DNA from 2 places in the Arthrobacter sp. Z4-13 genome. Region 1 is predicted to be linked to the other one. Evidence: riboswitches for the same ligand, from Rfam matches in the RefSeq annotation. Region 1 holds a riboswitch; the other holds the start of a gene.
The links. A riboswitch is a leader RNA that binds a small molecule or an ion and turns the genes downstream of it on or off. The one in region 1 is predicted to bind S-adenosylmethionine.
Positions count from the first base shown of each region.

Region 1 (8,801 bases):
TCCGGCAGGCCAAAATCTTCGGGCACGGTAAAGAACCCGGGAAATTTAAAGTACCCGGACGAGGAAAGCCCGGGCCGTTCTGAGTGCTTCTGCGAGGATGAGTTCCCTGATTCAGCAATCCGACTCGGCCAGTGGGGTGGTTCCCAGTCCTGGTGTTCGCTTTTGTAGTGCCGGCCGGTGGGTGAGATCCAGCCGGGTGGTTCGTTCATGGTGGCCGGTGTTGGTTTCCAGCTGCTGGTGTGCCGAAGTTTGTGGTGTTTGCGGCAGGGTTGGCCGAGATTTGATATGCCGGTGGTGCCGCCGTTGTGCCAGGCGAGGAGGTGGTCCGCTTCGTTGTCGAGGGAGGTGTTGTTGCAGCCGGGGAAGGGGCATTTGCCGTCCCGCAACCTGAGCCAGTTCCGCATGGCATTGGTGACCCGGTAGCTGGAGCGGCCGATTTCCAGCGGTGCCCCGTCGCGCGGGTCTACCAGCACCCGGTGGAACGACTGCGCGCCGTCGGCGACGAGTTTGCGCGCCATGGGAGCCGGGATCGGGCCGTGCCCGTCCAGTACCGCGGGTTCGTCGGTCAGGCCCATCAGGGAGAACACCGGCACGGTGACCAACACCTGCGCCCGGATCGACGAAGATGGGCCGGGATCCGTTCCTGCACCCTCGCCTGCACCGTCGCCGCTGCTGGCAGTGTTATCGCTGCCGAGAAGCCCTGAAGAGAAACTACCGGCTACCAGTTGGGTCAGGGTGCGGGGCTCGTCCGGGCCCTGCATGCCCCTGGCAAGAGCGGTGAGCCGGTTCCGGATCGCCGACGCCCGGTCCGCTGGCAGGTGGGCGGCGACCCACGCCATCCCGTCACTGTCCGGCCAGTACTCCACCCGACGGTCCGCGACACTTTTCGCGTGGCGTTTCTCCAGGCTCTCCGGGTGATGGCGTTCCCGCCAGCCCCGGGCCTTGGCCTTGAACCGGTAGGCCGGCATTTCCCCGACCGGGCAGCCGCGGGCGGGGTTCGGCGCCGCCGGGTCCAGGAAGTGTCCCTCCAGCGCCGCCGCACCGGCAGGATCAAGACACGCGGTCTGCTCGATCATGGTCCGGGCGTGCGCCCACGAGATCGTCCCTGACCGCAGGGCCGCGAGCGTCCGGGGCAGGGAACTGGTCAGGGCGTGAGCCTCGGCGAGCAGGGCACCGGCGAGCCCGGTCACCGATCGCCAGGGCACACCCGACCTCGGCCACGAGGCTCCGGTCCTGCGCTCCGGCCTCCTGCGGCGACCCGGCCGGATGATTCAGCGCCATCGTGGACTCAGCCAACACCGCCACGGCCTGTGCCTTCACCGCCGCCAACTTTGCTTCCGACCTGGCCACCCCGGCCAGGACGTCCAACGCCGCATCAGCAACCCACTGCAACGGATCCTCATCCAGCCCACCAGCAGCACCGGAAACAGCACCGGAAACGGCCGGTCCCCGGCCGGCCAACGCAGCCATGAACGCAGCGACAGCAGCCACAACCGCTTCCTCCGCCTCCACCACTGCCGGGTTCGTTTCCATACCTCCATCATCGTGAGGGGGTCTGACAAAACAGGGCCTAAAAGTCCTCCGCTGAAAAGGAATTTAGAAAACTTTTCCGCCCTCCCCGATTGATCCCAGCAACCGGTGGTGTCCCGGCAGGGAGGAGTGCGATACTCGGCGCGTGACGGTCCCGTACTCCTTCAGAGCTGAACTGTGGCTTTACCCCGGCGAGGCAGGCTGGCATTTCCTCACATTGCCAGCAGACGTCGCAGACGATATCCGTGAACAAAGCGCCGGCGCCAGCAAGGCATTTGGATCCGTCAGGGTGACAGCGGAGATTGGAGGTCACTCCTGGCAGACTTCACTGTTTGCCGACCAGAAAGCCGCTTCCTACCTCTTGCCCGTGAAGAAGGCCATCAGGGACAAGGCCCGGGTCAGTGAAGGCGACGAGGTGGCCGTGCGTCTCTCCATCCAACACTGATGGTCCTGGTGCAGCGGGGCACGGACTGGCTGAACTCAGCGAATTCCGTTGCGCAATGGAACCCAGCGAGTGGGCCGGGCCATTTGTGTAGCTTGCGTCAGAGCGACAAAGGAGCAGCAAGCGGCAAATGGCCGCGGTGCCGGAGCGGAACCGGGACCTCATGCCAGCCAGAGCTAAATCTGCTTGAGTGCCTGTTCCAGGTCGCGAATCAGATCGTCCACGTCCTCAAGCCCCACCGAGAGCCGAACAACGCCATCACTCAGGCCGATGGCCGCGCGGCCCTCAGGTCCCATCGCCCGGTGCGTGGTGGTGGCAGGGTGGGTGATCAGGGACTTGGAATCTCCCAGGTTATTCGAGATATCGATGATGCGCAGCCCATCCAGCAGCGCAAAGGCGGCCTCCTTGCCGGAGCGGCCACCCGTCGTCGCAAGTTCCAGGGTGAGGACCGTGCCGCCGGCACTCATCTGCCTGGCGGCGAGTTCGTATTGCGGGTGCGATTTCAGGAGCGGGTACTTTACCCAGCTCACGGCAGGCTGCTGCTCGAGCCACTCGGCCAGCTGCAGGGCTGAAGCGGAGGAGTGGTTGACGCGCAAGGCCATGGTCTCGAGCCCCTTGGTGAGGACCCAGGCGTTGAAGGGGGACAGCGACGGGCCCGTGTGCCGCATAAGCTGCTTGACCGGGCCCTCGATGAATTCCTTGGTGCCCAGGATGGCGCCGCCCAGTACCCTGCCCTGGCCGTCAATGTGTTTGGTGCCGGAGTAGACAATGACGTCGGTGCCGAATTGGCCGCAGCGCTGCAGCAGGGGAGTGGCAAAGACATTGTCGACGACGACGGTGGCACCTGCGGCATGCGCGAGTTCGCTGACCGCGGCAATGTCCACGATCTCCTGCATCGGGTTGGAGGGCGACTCGAAGAACACCGCGGTGGTGGGCTGGGACAGAGCGGCGCGCCACTGCTCCAGGTCCGGGCCGTCCACGAACACCGTCTCGACGCCCCACCGCGGAAGGATCTCGTTAAGGATCACAAAGCAGGAACCGAACAGCGAGCGGGCGGCAACCACGCGGTCGCCGGCCGCCAACAATGCACCGAGGGCTGTGAAGACGGCGGACATGCCGGACGCCGTAGCAAAGCACGCCTCGGTTCCCTCGAGGAGACGGAGCCGCTCCTGGAAAGTGGCCACGGAGGGGTTGCCGTAGCGGGAGTACACGAAGCGCTCGTCCTCGCCCGTGAAGGCGCGTTCAGCCGCGGCGGCGGATTCATAGACGAAGCCCGAGTTCAGGAACACCGCCTCGCTGGTTTCCTGGAAATTGGTGCGGTCCAGGCCGCCCCGGACGGCTTGGGTGTCGGGGCTCCAGCCGGCGGCGTCTTCGTTGAAGGTCACTTAATTCTTTCCCAGATTGGTTGGCAGGCCGCGGTTCTTCCAGCCGTTGACGGTGCGTTCGCCGTAGCGGTCCGGCTCGCCCTCGAAGCCCTCCAGCACGTTGTAGGAGGTGAAGCCGGCCTGGGTGGCAGCAATGGCGGCTGCGATGGAGCGCTGGCCGGAGCGGCACAGGAATACCAGCTCGGCCGAAGCGTCCTCCGGCGCCTGCTGGGTGAGGGCGCTGATGAAGTCAGGGTTGGGGATGCCGCCGGGGAACGTCCATTGGATGAACAGCGGATCGTTGTCGGTGGCCTTGGTGTCAGGGATGCCGATGTGGGCCCACTCGCCCTCGGTGCGCACGTCCACCAGGATGGCGCCCTGCTCCAGCTTGTCCCACGCCTCCTGGGGCGTCAGGTCTCCTGCGTATCTCATGCATGGCCCTCGCCGTCGAACTCGAGGTCTTCGCCGGCGGCTTCAAGGTCATCCACCGCGGTGGCAACGGCGGCATCGGCGGATGCAATGGCTGCCGGAAGGACCAGGGCCTGCGCAACTATCACCTGACCGCCGTTGAACGTTGCGGCCGGGCTGCCGTGAAGCACGTAGCCCTCAGCCAGGGCGCTCGAAATCCGTTCACAGAAAGACCTGTCATCCGGCCCGGTGACAAGCCGGTACGAAAGTCTCTCTTCAGGGGCGGGTGCGTCGGACATGACGGATCTCCTTCTCTCACGCTTGCAACTCGAATCGGTCGATATGCCGAGTATTCACCTGAGGCACCCCGCCGCGAAAGGAGGGTTGCCGACCGGCCAGTCAGGGCTTGGCGCCGGTACTCATTACTCCCCAAAAACGTAACACTTGGCACGCGGGGCCGCACCGCCGTCGTCGTCATGTTCCGTAACTGAACCCTGCGGCAGGATGAGCTGATGGAGCAGATGGTCCTGCCATGTGCCGGCAATTTTCAGGTACTCCGATGCCACGCCGATTTCCCGAAACCCGGAACGCTGCAGGATGCGCCTGGAGGCCGTGTTATGTAGCAGGGTGGCGGCCTGGACGCGGTGCAGTCCGAGTTCCCGCTGTGCATACCCGACGGCAAAATGCACCGCTGCCGCCCCGATCCCGCGCCCGTTAAGGTCCTGGTCCACCCAATAACCCAGGTTGGCGCTGAGGAAAGGCCCGCGGACGATGCCCGTCAGGGTGATGGTTCCGGCGATGCGGGTGCCGTCCCCGCCCGGGCCGCTGGTGGCAGTGCCGTCGTCGTCCTCCGCAACCAAGACCCACGGGACCTCCGTGCCCAGCTCGTAGTGACCCCGTTTAGCCCGGATGATGTCCAGTTGGTGGGCGGGTGTGAAAAAAGTGTCATCCCGCTTCGGCTCCCACGGTGCCAGGAACCTGCGGTTGCGCCCATACGCCTGCGCCAAGGATTCAGCGTCGCCGCCGTCCAGCAGGCGGATGCTGACTCCGGGAATTAGGGGCTGGGGAGAGTGAGCCGGTATCCGGCCAGCCGTCCCGCGCGCAGAACCGGTTCCGTCCGTCATGTTCTTCCTTCCACAACACCATCCCGCGTCCTGCGTGGGCGTTTACCTTCCAGAAATGTGAATGCTACAACACCGAAATTGTCACAGACTTTGACGAAACATTCCGCCCCTACGCTCACCTCGTAACACTCCGGTGAAAGGGAAAAATATGTCAGATGCTACTCGCAGGAACTTCCTCCGCTATGTGGGAATGGTCGGGGGAGCCGGGGTGATGTACCAAACGATGGCGGCCATGGGGCTGGCGCCGGACACGGCCGCTCCGGCTTTTGCCGCACCCCGCGCAGATGACCTGCAGGGCAAAGGTAAGAGCGTTGTCATTCTGGGCGGCGGCATAGCCGGCCTGACGACGGCTTACGAGTTGGGCAAGGCAGGCTACAAGGTCACCATCCTGGAGGCAAGGATGCGCCCGGGCGGACGCAACTGGACCGTGCGCGGCGGTACGGAGGAAACGGACCTGCGCGGGATTACCCAGCGCGCAACCTTTTCCAAGGACCAGTACATGAATGCCGGCCCGGGCCGGATTCCCCAGCACCACATCACCTTGGACTACTGCAAGGAACTGGGAGTGGCCATCGAGCCGTTCACCAACCAGAACGCCGACGGCTACCTGTTCCGGGAGGGCAACACCAAGCTCTCCAACACCCCCGTCCGCCACCGTGCCGCCAAAGCCGACGTGTACGGCTACGTATCTGAGCTCCTGGCCAAAGCCACGGACCAGGGTGCCTTGGACAGCTACATGAGTACGGCAGACAAGGAGAACCTGATCTCCTTCCTGCAGAACTTCGGGGCCATCGGTGGAAGGGTTACCGGCGACCCTGCAGCAAGCTTCAAATACACCGGCACGGGCCGCAAGGGCTACTCAATTGCCCCCGGCGCGGGCTTGGAAGCGGGAACACCTTTGGCGCCGGATGCACTGTCAGATGTCTTCGCCAGTGGTGTTGGCAACTACTTCTCCTTCGAATTCGGCTGGGACCAGGCCATGATGATGTTCCAGCCCGTGGGCGGCATGGACCGCATTCCCTACGCTTTCGAAGCCGCCATCGGCAAGGACAAGTTCGTTTACGGGGCCCAGGTCCTGTCCATGAACAACACGGCTGCCGGCGTCGCGGTGGAATACACCAACCCGGGCGGCCAAGCCAGGAAAATCGAAGCCGACTTCGCCGTCTGCACCCTGCCGCCGCACATCGCCGCCAAGGTTCCGGGCAACCTCCCCGTCGACGTTCTCGATGCGCTGAAATTCGCCAGCCCCAGAGATGCCGGCAAGATCGGCATTGAGTACTCCCGCCGCTGGTGGGAGGAGGACCACCGTATTTACGGCGGAATCACCAACACCAACATCGACCTCGGCAACATGTGGTACCCATCCACCGGCTTCCACGGACAACGCGGCACCATGGTCGGCTATTACAACACCGGACCCAGCGCGCGCGTCTACAAGGAACTCAGTCCACAAAAGCGCCTCAGCCGGGCCTTGGACCAGGGTGCCAGGATCCACGGTGACGTTTATCGGAAGGACGTCTCGTCGTCGTTCTCCGTTGACTGGGGAAGCACGGCGTTCTCGGAAGGCGCCTGGGTGGGCTGGCCGTCACAGACGGACGCCAAGTACGCCAAGCTGCTGGAACCTTCCGGCAATATCTACTTCGCCGGGGACCACTTGAGCCATGCCATCGCCTGGCAGCACGGCGCCATGACCTCTGCCCGGGCTGCCGTGACATCCCTGCACAGCCGGGTAGCAGCAACGGTGGCCGGATGATGCCCGCCGTTGCTCCCCCACACACCCAAGCCGAGCCCCGAAAGAAGCCCATGTTCCGACGCCGCATTTCCCTGATCGCCGCCGGCATCGCCGGCATCAGCCTCACAGCCACTGCAGCTTTCGCTGCGCCCGCCGTATTCAAGGACCTCACGGATCCGAAGCCACGCACCACGGTCTCCAACCTGCCCGCCGGCCAGGACAACCCGATGATCGCCAACGGCGTGGCCATCGGAGCGAATACGCCCATTTACAAGACCAGCGGGCTGGGGCCGTCAGCCCTCAACGTCACTGCCCCTGCCGGCAGTGAACAGCGCTATGTGGACACCGGAGTCTTCCCCGGCGGGGCCCTCCCTGCGGGTGTCACCATCACCGAAGCGCAGGGCATCAATGCCCTCCGCAGGATCGGCGAAAACCTTGCCCAGGCGGGTTTGAATTACGACGACGTCATCAGCATGCGCGTCTTCCTTCAGAACCCCGCCGGTGCCGAAAAGGCCGACTTTGACGGCTGGAACCGTGCATACCGGCAGTACTTTGCGAACACCAGCCTCGCGGACGGTTCCGCAATCAAGGTGCCGCTGGGGTCAGCCGCTCCGGCCGACCCGTTTGTGCCCAACCCTGCCCGGCCTTCCCGGTTCGCCCTCGAGATCGAGAACCTCCCCGTCAACGGCTGGCTCGTGGAGGTGGAGGTGGACGCCGCATATCCAGCTTCTGGAGGCAAATAGCGGAAAAACAAGAAGGCGTGGAGCGCTGCCCCTGGGGGCAGCGCTCCACGCCTTCTTTAATTCCGATGCTTATACGAGCCCTGGGGAGCTTGTCAGGATGTAGTCGGCGGCCGCAGGGCCCTTCATCCTCAGGCCGTTGAAACCCGGGGTAATCCGGTGTTTCATCGCTGCCCAGAAAACGGACTCCTGGCCGGGCGCCTGCTGGTTGACGTAGCACCAGCTGGTATATAGGCCGTAAAGACGGTCATCGTTGAGGGTGTGGTCCGAGGCTTGGTCGAGGTGGGTGGCTTCCTGGAGAAATGTATCGAACTGCGAATGTGCCATGACGGCGTCCCTTCGCTAAGTGCGTTTGTACCGCCGTTCGGCTACAGCAGCGAAATACTCAATGCCCTGCACGGGGCCACCGAGCGTGATCGAATCCTTAGGAATCGATGATGTAAGGCGGCGCTAACACCTCGTCTACACTGTAGACTTTAGCCGTAGACTACAAATACAGCAAGCGTCCCGAATTGCCTTCAGGCATCACTTGCTGACGGCTCCAGAACGGTAAAACACATGTCCTCCCGGAAGACCCCAGGCACCGAAGACCGCGGCCGGAAGGCCCGGCTCAGCCGCGAGCTGGTGCTGGCCAAAGCCCTCGAACTGGTGGACGCTGAGGGCCTGGACGCGCTGACGATGCGCCGGTTGGGCCAGGAGCTGGGCCGTGACCCCATGAGCCTCTACCGTTATGCGGAGAACCGGGCTGCATTGCTTGACGGAGTGTCCGAGCTGGTCCTCAACCAGCTCACCATCCATCCCGAGGACCCGGACTGGAAAAAGCAGCTCCGGGGCATCGCACACAACCTGCGGCTGCTCGCGCTCAAACACCCCAATGTGGTGCCGCTGCTGGTGACCAGGCCGCTCTCCACACCGCTGGGCCTGCGTCCGCTGGGCACCTTGCGGCCACTCGAGCAGATCCTTTCCCTGCTGATCGGGGCAGGGTTCAACCCCGCCGGTGCACTGCATGTCTACCGCGCCTACTACGGCTTCCTCTACGGCCACATCCTGAACGAACTGCAGGAATATGTGGTCGATCCGGAAGAAAACGAAGCACTGCTGCGGCTCGGCCTGCACCGGCTGCCGGCCAAGGAATTCCCCCGGCTGAGGGCGCTGGCTCCGGACCTTTCCGACTACGACGGCGCGACAGAGCTTGACCAGGGACTGACCATCCTGCTAACCGGACTTGAAGCGCAGCTCTCAAAGCACCCGGCCGCTACACCCGCCTAGTTCGAGTATTCCCCCGACGGGACTTAGCAGAGGCGCTCCGCCCGCCTCGTCACTGAATACCGGCGAACAGCTCGTTCAGTTCGGCCGTCAGCTCCTTCTGCGCCGACGGTGTGCCGATCTCCTTGCCGTCGATCCGGTTCACCGGCGCGAGCATGCGGACGCTCGAAATCAACCAGACGGCGTCGGCGTCCA
Region 1 covers NZ_CP096459.1:3,691,803-3,700,603, reverse strand. The annotation lists partial or broken gene M1E07_RS18945 (HNH endonuclease signature motif containing protein) at 1-1,392, opposite strand, end outside; gene M1E07_RS18940 (hypothetical protein) at 1,283-1,549, shown strand; gene M1E07_RS18935 (DUF1905 domain-containing protein) at 1,676-1,975, shown strand; gene M1E07_RS18930 (O-succinylhomoserine sulfhydrylase) at 2,149-3,357, opposite strand; gene M1E07_RS18925 (rhodanese-like domain-containing protein) at 3,358-3,768, opposite strand; gene M1E07_RS18920 (DUF1737 domain-containing protein) at 3,765-4,043, opposite strand; SAM riboswitch class IV at 4,057-4,171, opposite strand; gene M1E07_RS18915 (GNAT family N-acetyltransferase) at 4,167-4,868, opposite strand; gene M1E07_RS18910 (flavin monoamine oxidase family protein) at 5,017-6,621, shown strand; gene M1E07_RS18905 (Rid family hydrolase) at 6,672-7,343, shown strand; gene M1E07_RS18900 (hypothetical protein) at 7,413-7,667, opposite strand; gene M1E07_RS18895 (TetR/AcrR family transcriptional regulator C-terminal domain-containing protein) at 7,899-8,609, shown strand; gene M1E07_RS18890 (aminodeoxychorismate lyase) at 8,659-8,801, opposite strand, start outside.

Region 2 (8,801 bases), 1.2 Mb from region 1:
TTGCGCGTTGGCCAACTTGTGGTTGCCGTTGGCAACCCCCTGGGCCTGGCCGGCTCGGTAACGGCGGGAGTGGTCAGCGGCCTCGGTCGCGCCATCCCGGTCTGGTCGGGAGGAAACCGGAGGGTGATTGAGGATGTCATCCAGACAGACGCCGCACTCAACCCGGGCAATTCCGGCGGAGCATTGGCGGATACGCACAGCCGGATCGTCGGTATCAACACGGCTGTAGCGGGTGCCGGGCTTGGTCTGGCCATCCCTATTAACGCCACCACACAGCGCATCATCTCCGCCCTGCTGGCGGACGGACGGGTACGCAGGGCGTACCTCGGCCTGGTCAGCACACCGACCCGGCTCACGCCCAGTGCCGTTATTAGGACGGGTCAGCGGGATGCGCTGCGCGTGGTGGAGGTGCTTCCCGGCTCCCCGGCGGACACGGCAGGCTTGGCGGCGGGGGATATCCTTCTTGCCGCGGGCGGCCGCTCTGTCAGCGACGCCGAAAGCCTTCAGCGGTTGCTCTTTTCTGACGCCATCGGCGAACCCCTCCAGCTCGCGGTTCTGCGGGATGGCATGGAAATCCACCTCACGGCCGTCCCGGAAGAGATGACGAGCAACGGAAAGTAGCCCGCCGCAAGCACAACGACGCCCTAAGAGCAGAAGCCCTGGCCACGGAAACGGGTAGGGCTAGCCCTGCCCCGGAACATCTGCGATGCCCACAAAACGCGTGCCGACGCCGTCGAACTCGCTGCGGACGTAACCCTCGCGCACGCGCGGAACGTCGTCGGGGCTGTGATGGCCGCACACAACGTAGGTAAAGTCAGGCCACCACTTCTTGGGGCGCGCCGCTTCCTCGTAGCCGCAGACGGCGCACTCAAGATGGACCCAGACAGGCCGCTTGCCGGTGCGGTTGGCGCGGGACTGGACCAGCCAGGGCGGCGGGTTGTCCAGGATCTCACCCAGCTCCGCCTCGGTCATCCACTTCGGAAGGCCGTGGCGCTGGGCCATTTCCATCGGTACATCAAGGGCAATGGCCGCGTCGCGTCTGCTAATCATCACCATCCACGATACGGGAGCCCGGCAAATCGCCGCAGCCGCGCTAGGTGGCCAGGGCAATGCCGGCGGCAGCAGCCCCAAAGCCCAGGACAAGGTTGGCCGCTACATTCAACACTGCGGAGCCGAACCGCTCTTCAACTAACAGCCGCACAGTCGCCGTGGTCCATGAACTGAAGGTGGTGAGCCCGCCTGCCAGCCCGATGGCCAGCGCGGTCTGCCATTCCGGGGCGAGCTCCAGCTTCACCGTCATGGAATGCGAGACGCCGATGATGAAGCATCCTGCCACGTTCACCAGCAGCGTGGCCCAGGGCCAGTGCAGCGGGTGTTCGGACGCCGAAGCGGGCATAGAAGCCCCAATCGAGGAGGCCGTCCGGTTGGACGTGTGATGGGCGAACCAACTGTCCACCCCGAAGCGAAGAAGCGCGCCGGCCACACCGAACAGGCCCACGAGCACAGCAGCCATCACGCCCGGCTACCAGGCACACCGTCAAGGCGCCCGGCCACCAACTTGCCGAACCGCCAACCCAGACCCGCCGCCGTCAGACCAGCAAACACCGACAACACGAGGTAGGCTGCCCACACCACATGCCCGCCGCCCCGGGCCAACTGGTCCACGGAAAATACCACGGCCGAGAACGTCGTGAAGGACCCCAGCAGCCCCGGCCCCAGCCCCGCCCTGATCCAGAACGCGGTCTGCGGCCGGGCGATCCAGATAGTTGTCAACCCAGCCAGGACGAAACTGCCGCCAACGTTGATCCACAGCGTGGCCCATGGCAGCGACCCCGGAGCATCCGGAAAGGCGAGACCCAGGCCGTAACGCAATTCAGTGCCGATGAGGCCTCCGGCGGCAACAGCAAGCCAGGCGCGGCCCGCCGGCATGCCGGCAGGCTTCATTCAGCTGTCCCCAAGGAGGCAGCCCGGATGGGGATGGTCGCTGTGCACCCACAGTGCCGAGGTGATCTCGTCCGCGAGGTCGTAGTCCCTGGTCCTGCCGGAATTCCTGATCCGGACCACCAGCGCGCCGCCGAACGGCTTGCGGCCCACCACCTCAACTTCGGCGTCGAGGTCAATCTCCTCCGCAGAAAGGTATCGGAGCAGGTCGGGGTTCTCATCGCTGATCCGGGTGATCCTGCCAATGTGCCCCTGGTCCAGCTCACCCAACAGGTGGGCGCGGGGCATCAGCACTTTCCCGTCCGCCGTGGGAATGGGGTCGCCGTGCGGATCACGCTGCGGGTCTCCGAGTTTGGCCGCAACACGCTCAATAAACGTGTCCGAGACGGCGTGCTCCAGCAGTTCGGCTTCGTCGTGGACCTCGTCCCAGCTGTAACCCAGCTGCTGGACAAGGTAGGTCTCAATCAGGCGGTGGCGCCGCACCATGGAAAGGGCCAGCCGGACCCCGGCGTCCGTGAGCGTGATGGCGCTGTAGGGCTTATGGTCAACGAGGCCCTGGTCCTTCAGCTTGCGGACCATCTCGGAGACCGATGAATTGGCGACGCCGAGGCGCTGGGCCAGCTGGGAGGACGTGATGGGCTTGTCCTGCCATTCCGTGAACGAGTAGATGACCTTGACGTAATCCTCAATGGAGGAGGAGGGCGCGCTGGTCTTCACAGCTCCAAGCCTACCCGTTGCCCGTTCGCGGTCATGCTTTGAAGGCCCGCCACGTGAGTGTCAGGTAGGGCAGTTCGAGCTCTTCGTCCACACTGTGGCCCAGGTGGTCGTGGAGGTACCAGTCGAGGTTGGCCAGCACCTTGGCACGCGTGGTTTCGCCGGCCCGCAGGTAATAGCTCCGCGACTTGGTGAGCTCCACCAAATCGGTGGTGGTGACTTGGTCCTGCCAGTGGGTGACGTGGCCCTCGAGCCCCTTGAACTCCGGCCCCACGAGCGGCCGGGAGTCCGGCTTGTATACGTCCCCGGCATGCATGATTCGGGAGAGCCGGTGGACCCAGGGCACGGATGTGTCCAGCTGGTTCCAGATCAGGCCCAGCGTCCCGTTCGGACGCAGGACGCGTGCCAGTTCCGTGCTTGCCGCCAAGGCGTCGCACCAGTGCCAGGCCTGGGCAACGCTGACGACGTCGAAGGCCGCCGTGGGCAGGCCGGTCGCCTCGGCGGTGGCGTGGATTGCCGTGGTGCCCGGGTAGTGCGCCTGTAACTGTGCCAGCATGTCAGCGGAGGGATCAAGGGCGGTGACGGACAGGCCCAGGCCCAGCAGCAGTTCGGTGAACTTGCCGGTGCCGGCCCCGGCGTCGAGGGCATCACGGGCTCCCGGGGGAACAAGCCATTGAGCTGATTCCTTCGGATAGCCAGGACGGACCCGCTGGTAGTGCCGCCCGCCGCCCTGGAAGCTCTGTCCGAGCTCCCGGCGCCGTCCGTGATCAAGTTTGGGGCCACCCCGTACCACGTGTGGCCTCCTTCGTCTGATGCCCTTGGGTATCCTTCGAATTTACCGCACCTGCCGCTTAGGCAAGATCAGCAGACAAGATCGGCACCAAAGCCAGCGCGCGGAACACGAGGAGTCGGCAGGGGCTCAGTCGTCGATGCAGGGGGCAGCCCCGGCGGTACCCGGAGTGTTGGGTGCCCAGTGCGGGTAGGTCCGCGTGTCGTTGGCGGGGACCCAGCGCCCTGCATCCACCACGTAGTCCCACCCCAGCCCGTTGTGGCGCAGGGACTCGATACCGGCAAGGAGCCGTTCTGCATCCTCGAGGCGCGAACCGACCCCGAAGCTCGCCCGAAGGGAACCGGAAGGAAGCCCCAGCCGCTTCAGCAGCGGATGCGCGCAGAAGCGCCCGTCGCGCAGGCCAACACCGTGCTCAGCAGACAGATAGGCGGCCACCAGCCCGGCGTCGTAGCCTTCAACGGAGAAGTTGACCACGCCGATCGTGTCCGTGTCCGGGTTGGTGTCCTTGAAGATCTGGTGGACGGTCACGCCGTCGATCCTCTGCAGGCCCTCCACGAGGAAGGAACGGATGGCGGACTCGTGGGCGTGCCACTGGTCCTGGTCCAGCCCGGCGATCACCTGCGTGGCGCGTGCCAGGGTGGCTGCACCAAGGACATTGGGGGAGCCGCCCTCGTGGCGGGCCGGGCCGGTGGCCCAGCTGACGCCGTCGAGCCTTGCTTCCTTGACGGCACCACCGCCTGCGAGGTGGGGTGTTCCGGCGTCGAGCCAGTCAGTGCGGCCCACCAGCACGCCGGCGCCAAACGGTGCGTACAGCTTGTGGCCGGAGAATGCGAGGTAGTCGACGCCGTCCGCGGCGATATTGATGGGGCGGTGAGGTGCCAGCTGTGCTGCGTCCACCACAATCCGTGCGCCGTGTTCATGGGCGAGAGCGGCCAGGGCGCGGATGGGAAGGATCTCACCAGTGACGTTGGAGGCGCCGGTGACGGCCAGCAGGCTCACGCCGCCCTGCTCCAATTCGGCGCGGATGGACTCTATGGTCCCGGCGATGGTGTCGGCGGCGACGATGCTGCGGTGGGGGACGCCCTGCCACGGCAGCAGGTTCGCGTGGTGCTCGATGTCCAGGTACAGCACGTCGCCGTCGGGCCGTCCGTCTGTGGTGGGCAGGCAGCCGGCCAGCAGGTTAAGGGAATCGGTAGTGTTCCGGGTGAAGATCACCGAATCATCCGGACGGCCGCCCACGAACTCCCTCACGATGTGGCGGGAATTTTCGTAGACGGACGTGCTGATCTGGGAAGCGTAGCCGGCCCCCCGGTGGACGCTCGCGTAAAACGGCAGGATCTCGTTGAGGTAGGCCGAGACCACCGAGAGGGCGGGAGCGGAAGCGCCATAGTCGAGGTTGGCGTACCGTACGTGGCCGCCGGAAATCAGGGGCGCCTGGATTTCAGCGCCGGTGACAGCCGAAAGCGGGCGTCCGGCGGCGGCCCGGCGGGCATCAAAGGGGGCGGCGGCGTCAGGCTGGACCGTTTCAGGCTGGGCGGCGGCATTGGGGGAGACGGTGGCAGTAGTCACAGAGACCTCACTTCGAAAGGACCCCCTGTACCGGGAATCCGCGCTTGCCGCATCCGTTCCGGACCGGCCTGGTCGTCACCCGGGGCACCCCACCGCGGTTGGAGGGTTGCCGGCCAGCAAACCGGGGTTTCGCGCTGGCACTCGTGACCTGATTAAGAGCGTAGGACATGGGGCAGGAAGGTTTGAAGCCGGCCCGAATGTTAAGCGCTTTGTTACGCGTCCGCTGAAAAGTGATGCTTTGGCCGAAGAAAACGACGGCGGGCGCCTCCTTTTGGAAGCGCCCGCCGCTGATTGTTCGATAACGGTGCTTAGAGAAGATCGTCCAGGTCCGGGTTCAACCGGCGGAGTACCTCGGAGTGCAGGATGGAATTTGTGGCCAGCGCGTTGCCGCCGAATGGCCCGTCCTCCCCTTCCAGGGAGGTAAAGCGGCCGCCGGCTTCGACCACGATCGGCACGAGCGCCGCCATGTCGTAGAGGTTGAGTTCGGGTTCGCAGGCGATGTCCACCGTGCCTTCCGCCACCATGCAGTAGGACCAGAAATCTCCGTACGCCCGGGTCCGCCACACATCCTCGGTGAGGCCCAGGAAGTTGTCCAGGTTCCCGCGTTCCTTCCATCCGCCCAGGCTGGAGTAGGACAGCGAAGCGTCGGACAAGTTGGCGACATTGGAGACGCGAAGCCGGGTGGCAGCAGCCAGCGACCGGCCCATGTAGGCGCCCATGCCCTTGGCCGCCCACCAGCGCTTGCCCAGGGCAGGTGCGCTCACCACTCCAACCACGGGCTCGCCTTCATCCACCAGGGCGATCAGGGTGGCCCAGACGGGGACGCCGCGGACGAAGTTCTTGGTGCCGTCGATGGGGTCGATGATCCAGCGGCGGGACCCGTGGCCGGTACTGCCAAACTCTTCCCCGAGCACGGCGTCACGCGGACGGGAACGAGACAACTGGCCTCGGATGGCTTCTTCTGCGGCCTTGTCCGCGTCCGTGACCGGCGTCAGGTCAGGCTTGGTCTCCACCTGGAGGTCCTGGGCCTTGAACCGGCTCATGGTCTGGTCATCCACGGAGTCCGCCAGGACGTGGGCCAGGCGCAGGTCATCGTTGTAGCTTGAAGCGGGTTGGATCATGGTTCCAAACTACCGTCTGCGCGCTGATCTGCTGGGAGATCGGCACCGTCAGTTGACGCTGCCGAGTTCCTTCGTCTCCTGCGCCTCCAGGCGGGGGTCGGTGCCCAACAGGCGCCGCAGCGAAGCCAGCCGTGCTTCTCCGGTGGCGCCGGCATGGCCGCCCCGCACCCAGGCGTCCAGTCCGCAGTTCACTGCGGTGGCGGTGTGCTTGCAGCCGCGTTCGCAGTCCTCGATGCCGGGAGAGAGATCGGGGAAGGAGCGCAGGATCCGGTCCGGGTCCACGTGGGCCAGGCCGAAGGAGCGGATGCCCGGGGTGTCGATAATCCAGCTGCCCACAGGAGCATCCGTGAGCCTCAACGCCAGCGCTGACGACGACGTGTGGCGCCCGCGCCCTGTCACCGCATTGACCCCGCCGGTGGCCCGTTCCGCCCCGGTGAGCGCATTCACCATGGTTGACTTGCCTACGCCTGAATGCCCCAGCATGACGGTCACTTTTTCATCCAGGTAACTCCGAAGCTCTGTCACGGCCTTGCTGTCGAGCCGGGCGGACAGGCCGTCGTCCGAGCGGGCGTCGATGCCCGAAGCACTGGAGTCGGCTGTCCGGCTGATGATCACCGGGAAGTCGAGGTGCGTGTAGTTGGACAGCAGGTCCGCCGGATCCTTGACGTCCGCCTTGGTGACCAACAGGATCGGGTCGATTCCGGCGTCGTAGGCTGCCACCAGGGCGCGGTCGATGAAACCGGTGCGTGGCTCGGGGTTGGCCGCGGCCACAACAATCACCAGCTGGTCCGCGTTAGCCACCACGGCCCGTTCCACGGGATCCGTGTCATCGGCGCTGCGCCGCAGCAGGGTCCGGCGGTCCTGGATCTTGACCAGCCGGGCGAGGGTGTCCGGTTCGCCTGAGACGTCGCCCACGAGGGAGACGAAATCGCCTGCCACCACCGGGTTGCGGCGCAGTTCGCGTGCCCTCGCGGCGATGACCACGCGTTCGTTGCCGGAGTCCTCACCCACCACTGCCGTGTACCTGCCGCGGTCAACGGTGATGATCCGACCAGTCACGGCGTCGTCGTGGCTGGGCCGGTCCTTCGTGCGTGGGCGGGACCCTTTTTTGCTGGGCCGGATCCGGACATCCGATTCGTCCCAGGAATCAGTGCTGCGCGCCACCGGTGGAACCTTCCGCGCCGGTGTTTGCAGGGCCAGCCTGGGCCAGCATGTCTGCCCACAGCCGGGGGAAGTCCGGCATGGTTTTCGCAGTAGTGGCGATGTCCTCCACCTGGACCCCGTCCACTGCCAGGCCAAGGATGGCCCCCGCCGTCGCCATACGGTGGTCGGCGTAGCTGTGGACGACGCCGGCATGCAGCTTGGCCGGCCGGATCACCAGGCCGTCGCTGGTCTCCTCGGCATCACCGCCAAGCCGGTTGATCTCGGTGACCAGGGCAGCGAGCCTGTCGGTTTCGTGACCGCGCAGGTGCGCGATGCCGCTGAGCCGGGAGGGTCCGCTGGCCAGGGCACAAAGCGCGGCGACGGTGGGGGCCAACTCGCTTGTGTCCGCGAAATCGGCGCCCTTGATTTCCGGTCCGCCGGTTACGGTGAGGACGCCGTCGCGGAGGGTGACCTCCGCGCCCATGTCGGCAAGGATGGTCCGCCAGAGATCGCCCACCTGCTGGGTCTGATCCGGCCAGCCGGGAATCCGGACTGTTCCGCCGGAGGCCAGAGCCGCGGCGAGGAAGGGCCCGGCGTTGGACAGGTCCTGCTCAATCCGCTGGTCGAAGGCGCTGATGGGTCCAGGGGCAACCACCCAGTGGTTGGGGACCGAATCGTCAACAACAACCCCGGCATCGCGCAGGACAGCGACCGTCATGTTGATGTGGTCCAGGCTGGGTACCGGCTTCCCGACGTGCTCAAGGTGCAGGCCTTCGGTGAACCGTGCTCCCACCAGGAGCAGCGCCGAAACAAATTGTGAGGAGGCGCTGGCGTCGATGACCAGATGCCCGCCGCGCACCTCTCCAGTGCCCTCCACCACAAACGGCAACGACGACGGCGCGCTGCCGTCTTCGGCGGTAACCGCCACTCCCAGCGCCTTGAGGGCTTCAATGATGGTCGCCATGGGCCGTTTACGGGCGTGGGGGTCGCCGTCGAATATGCTGGCGCCGTTGCGCAGCGCCGCCAGCGGCGGAACGAACCGCATTACGGTTCCGGCAAGGCCGCAGTCAATACTGGTGGAGGACGCCGCCGCGTCCGCCGCGAGCGGGACCACCTCCAGGTCCGGACCGAACGCGCCATCCCCGGGCACCTCGGTGATGGTGGCGCCGAGCCGGCGGAGCGCATCAATCATCAACGCGGAGTCCCTGGAATGCAGCGGCGCACGCAGGCGCGACGGACCGTCGGCCAGCGCTGCGAGCACCAGGTACCGATTGGTTAGCGACTTGGAACCGGGCACCGTAACAGTTGCGTTGACGGGTCGGGACGCGAAAGGCGCGGGCCAGTGGGGGAGGGACGTTCCGGCATTGTCCTGGGTGGCGGCGGCTGCAGCGGTCATGTCCTGCTTATGCCCCCGTGGCCTGTTCGACGGCGCGGCGTACGGCCTTGTCAGCCTTGTCAAGCTTCTTGTTGGTGGTCTTCCTGGCGTCCGCGGCAAGGTGAACTGCACCCTTCCGGGCATCTGC
Region 2 covers NZ_CP096459.1:2,478,849-2,487,649, reverse strand. The annotation lists gene M1E07_RS13240 (S1C family serine protease) at 1-621, shown strand, start outside; gene M1E07_RS13235 (hypothetical protein) at 682-1,050, opposite strand; gene M1E07_RS13230 (fluoride efflux transporter FluC) at 1,094-1,513, opposite strand; gene M1E07_RS13225 (fluoride efflux transporter FluC) at 1,513-1,944, opposite strand; gene M1E07_RS13220 (metal-dependent transcriptional regulator) at 1,945-2,658, opposite strand; gene M1E07_RS13215 (class I SAM-dependent methyltransferase) at 2,690-3,448, opposite strand; gene M1E07_RS13210 (aminotransferase class V-fold PLP-dependent enzyme) at 3,575-5,014, opposite strand; SAM riboswitch class IV at 5,050-5,163, opposite strand; gene hisN (histidinol-phosphatase) at 5,323-6,135, opposite strand; gene rsgA (ribosome small subunit-dependent GTPase A) at 6,184-7,299, opposite strand; gene aroA (3-phosphoshikimate 1-carboxyvinyltransferase) at 7,283-8,674, opposite strand; gene M1E07_RS13190 (DoxX family protein) at 8,682-8,801, opposite strand, start outside.
Region 2: linked by a shared signal. The riboswitch ahead of M1E07_RS13210 (aminotransferase class V-fold PLP-dependent enzyme) and the one ahead of M1E07_RS18920 (DUF1737 domain-containing protein) in region 1 are both predicted to bind S-adenosylmethionine.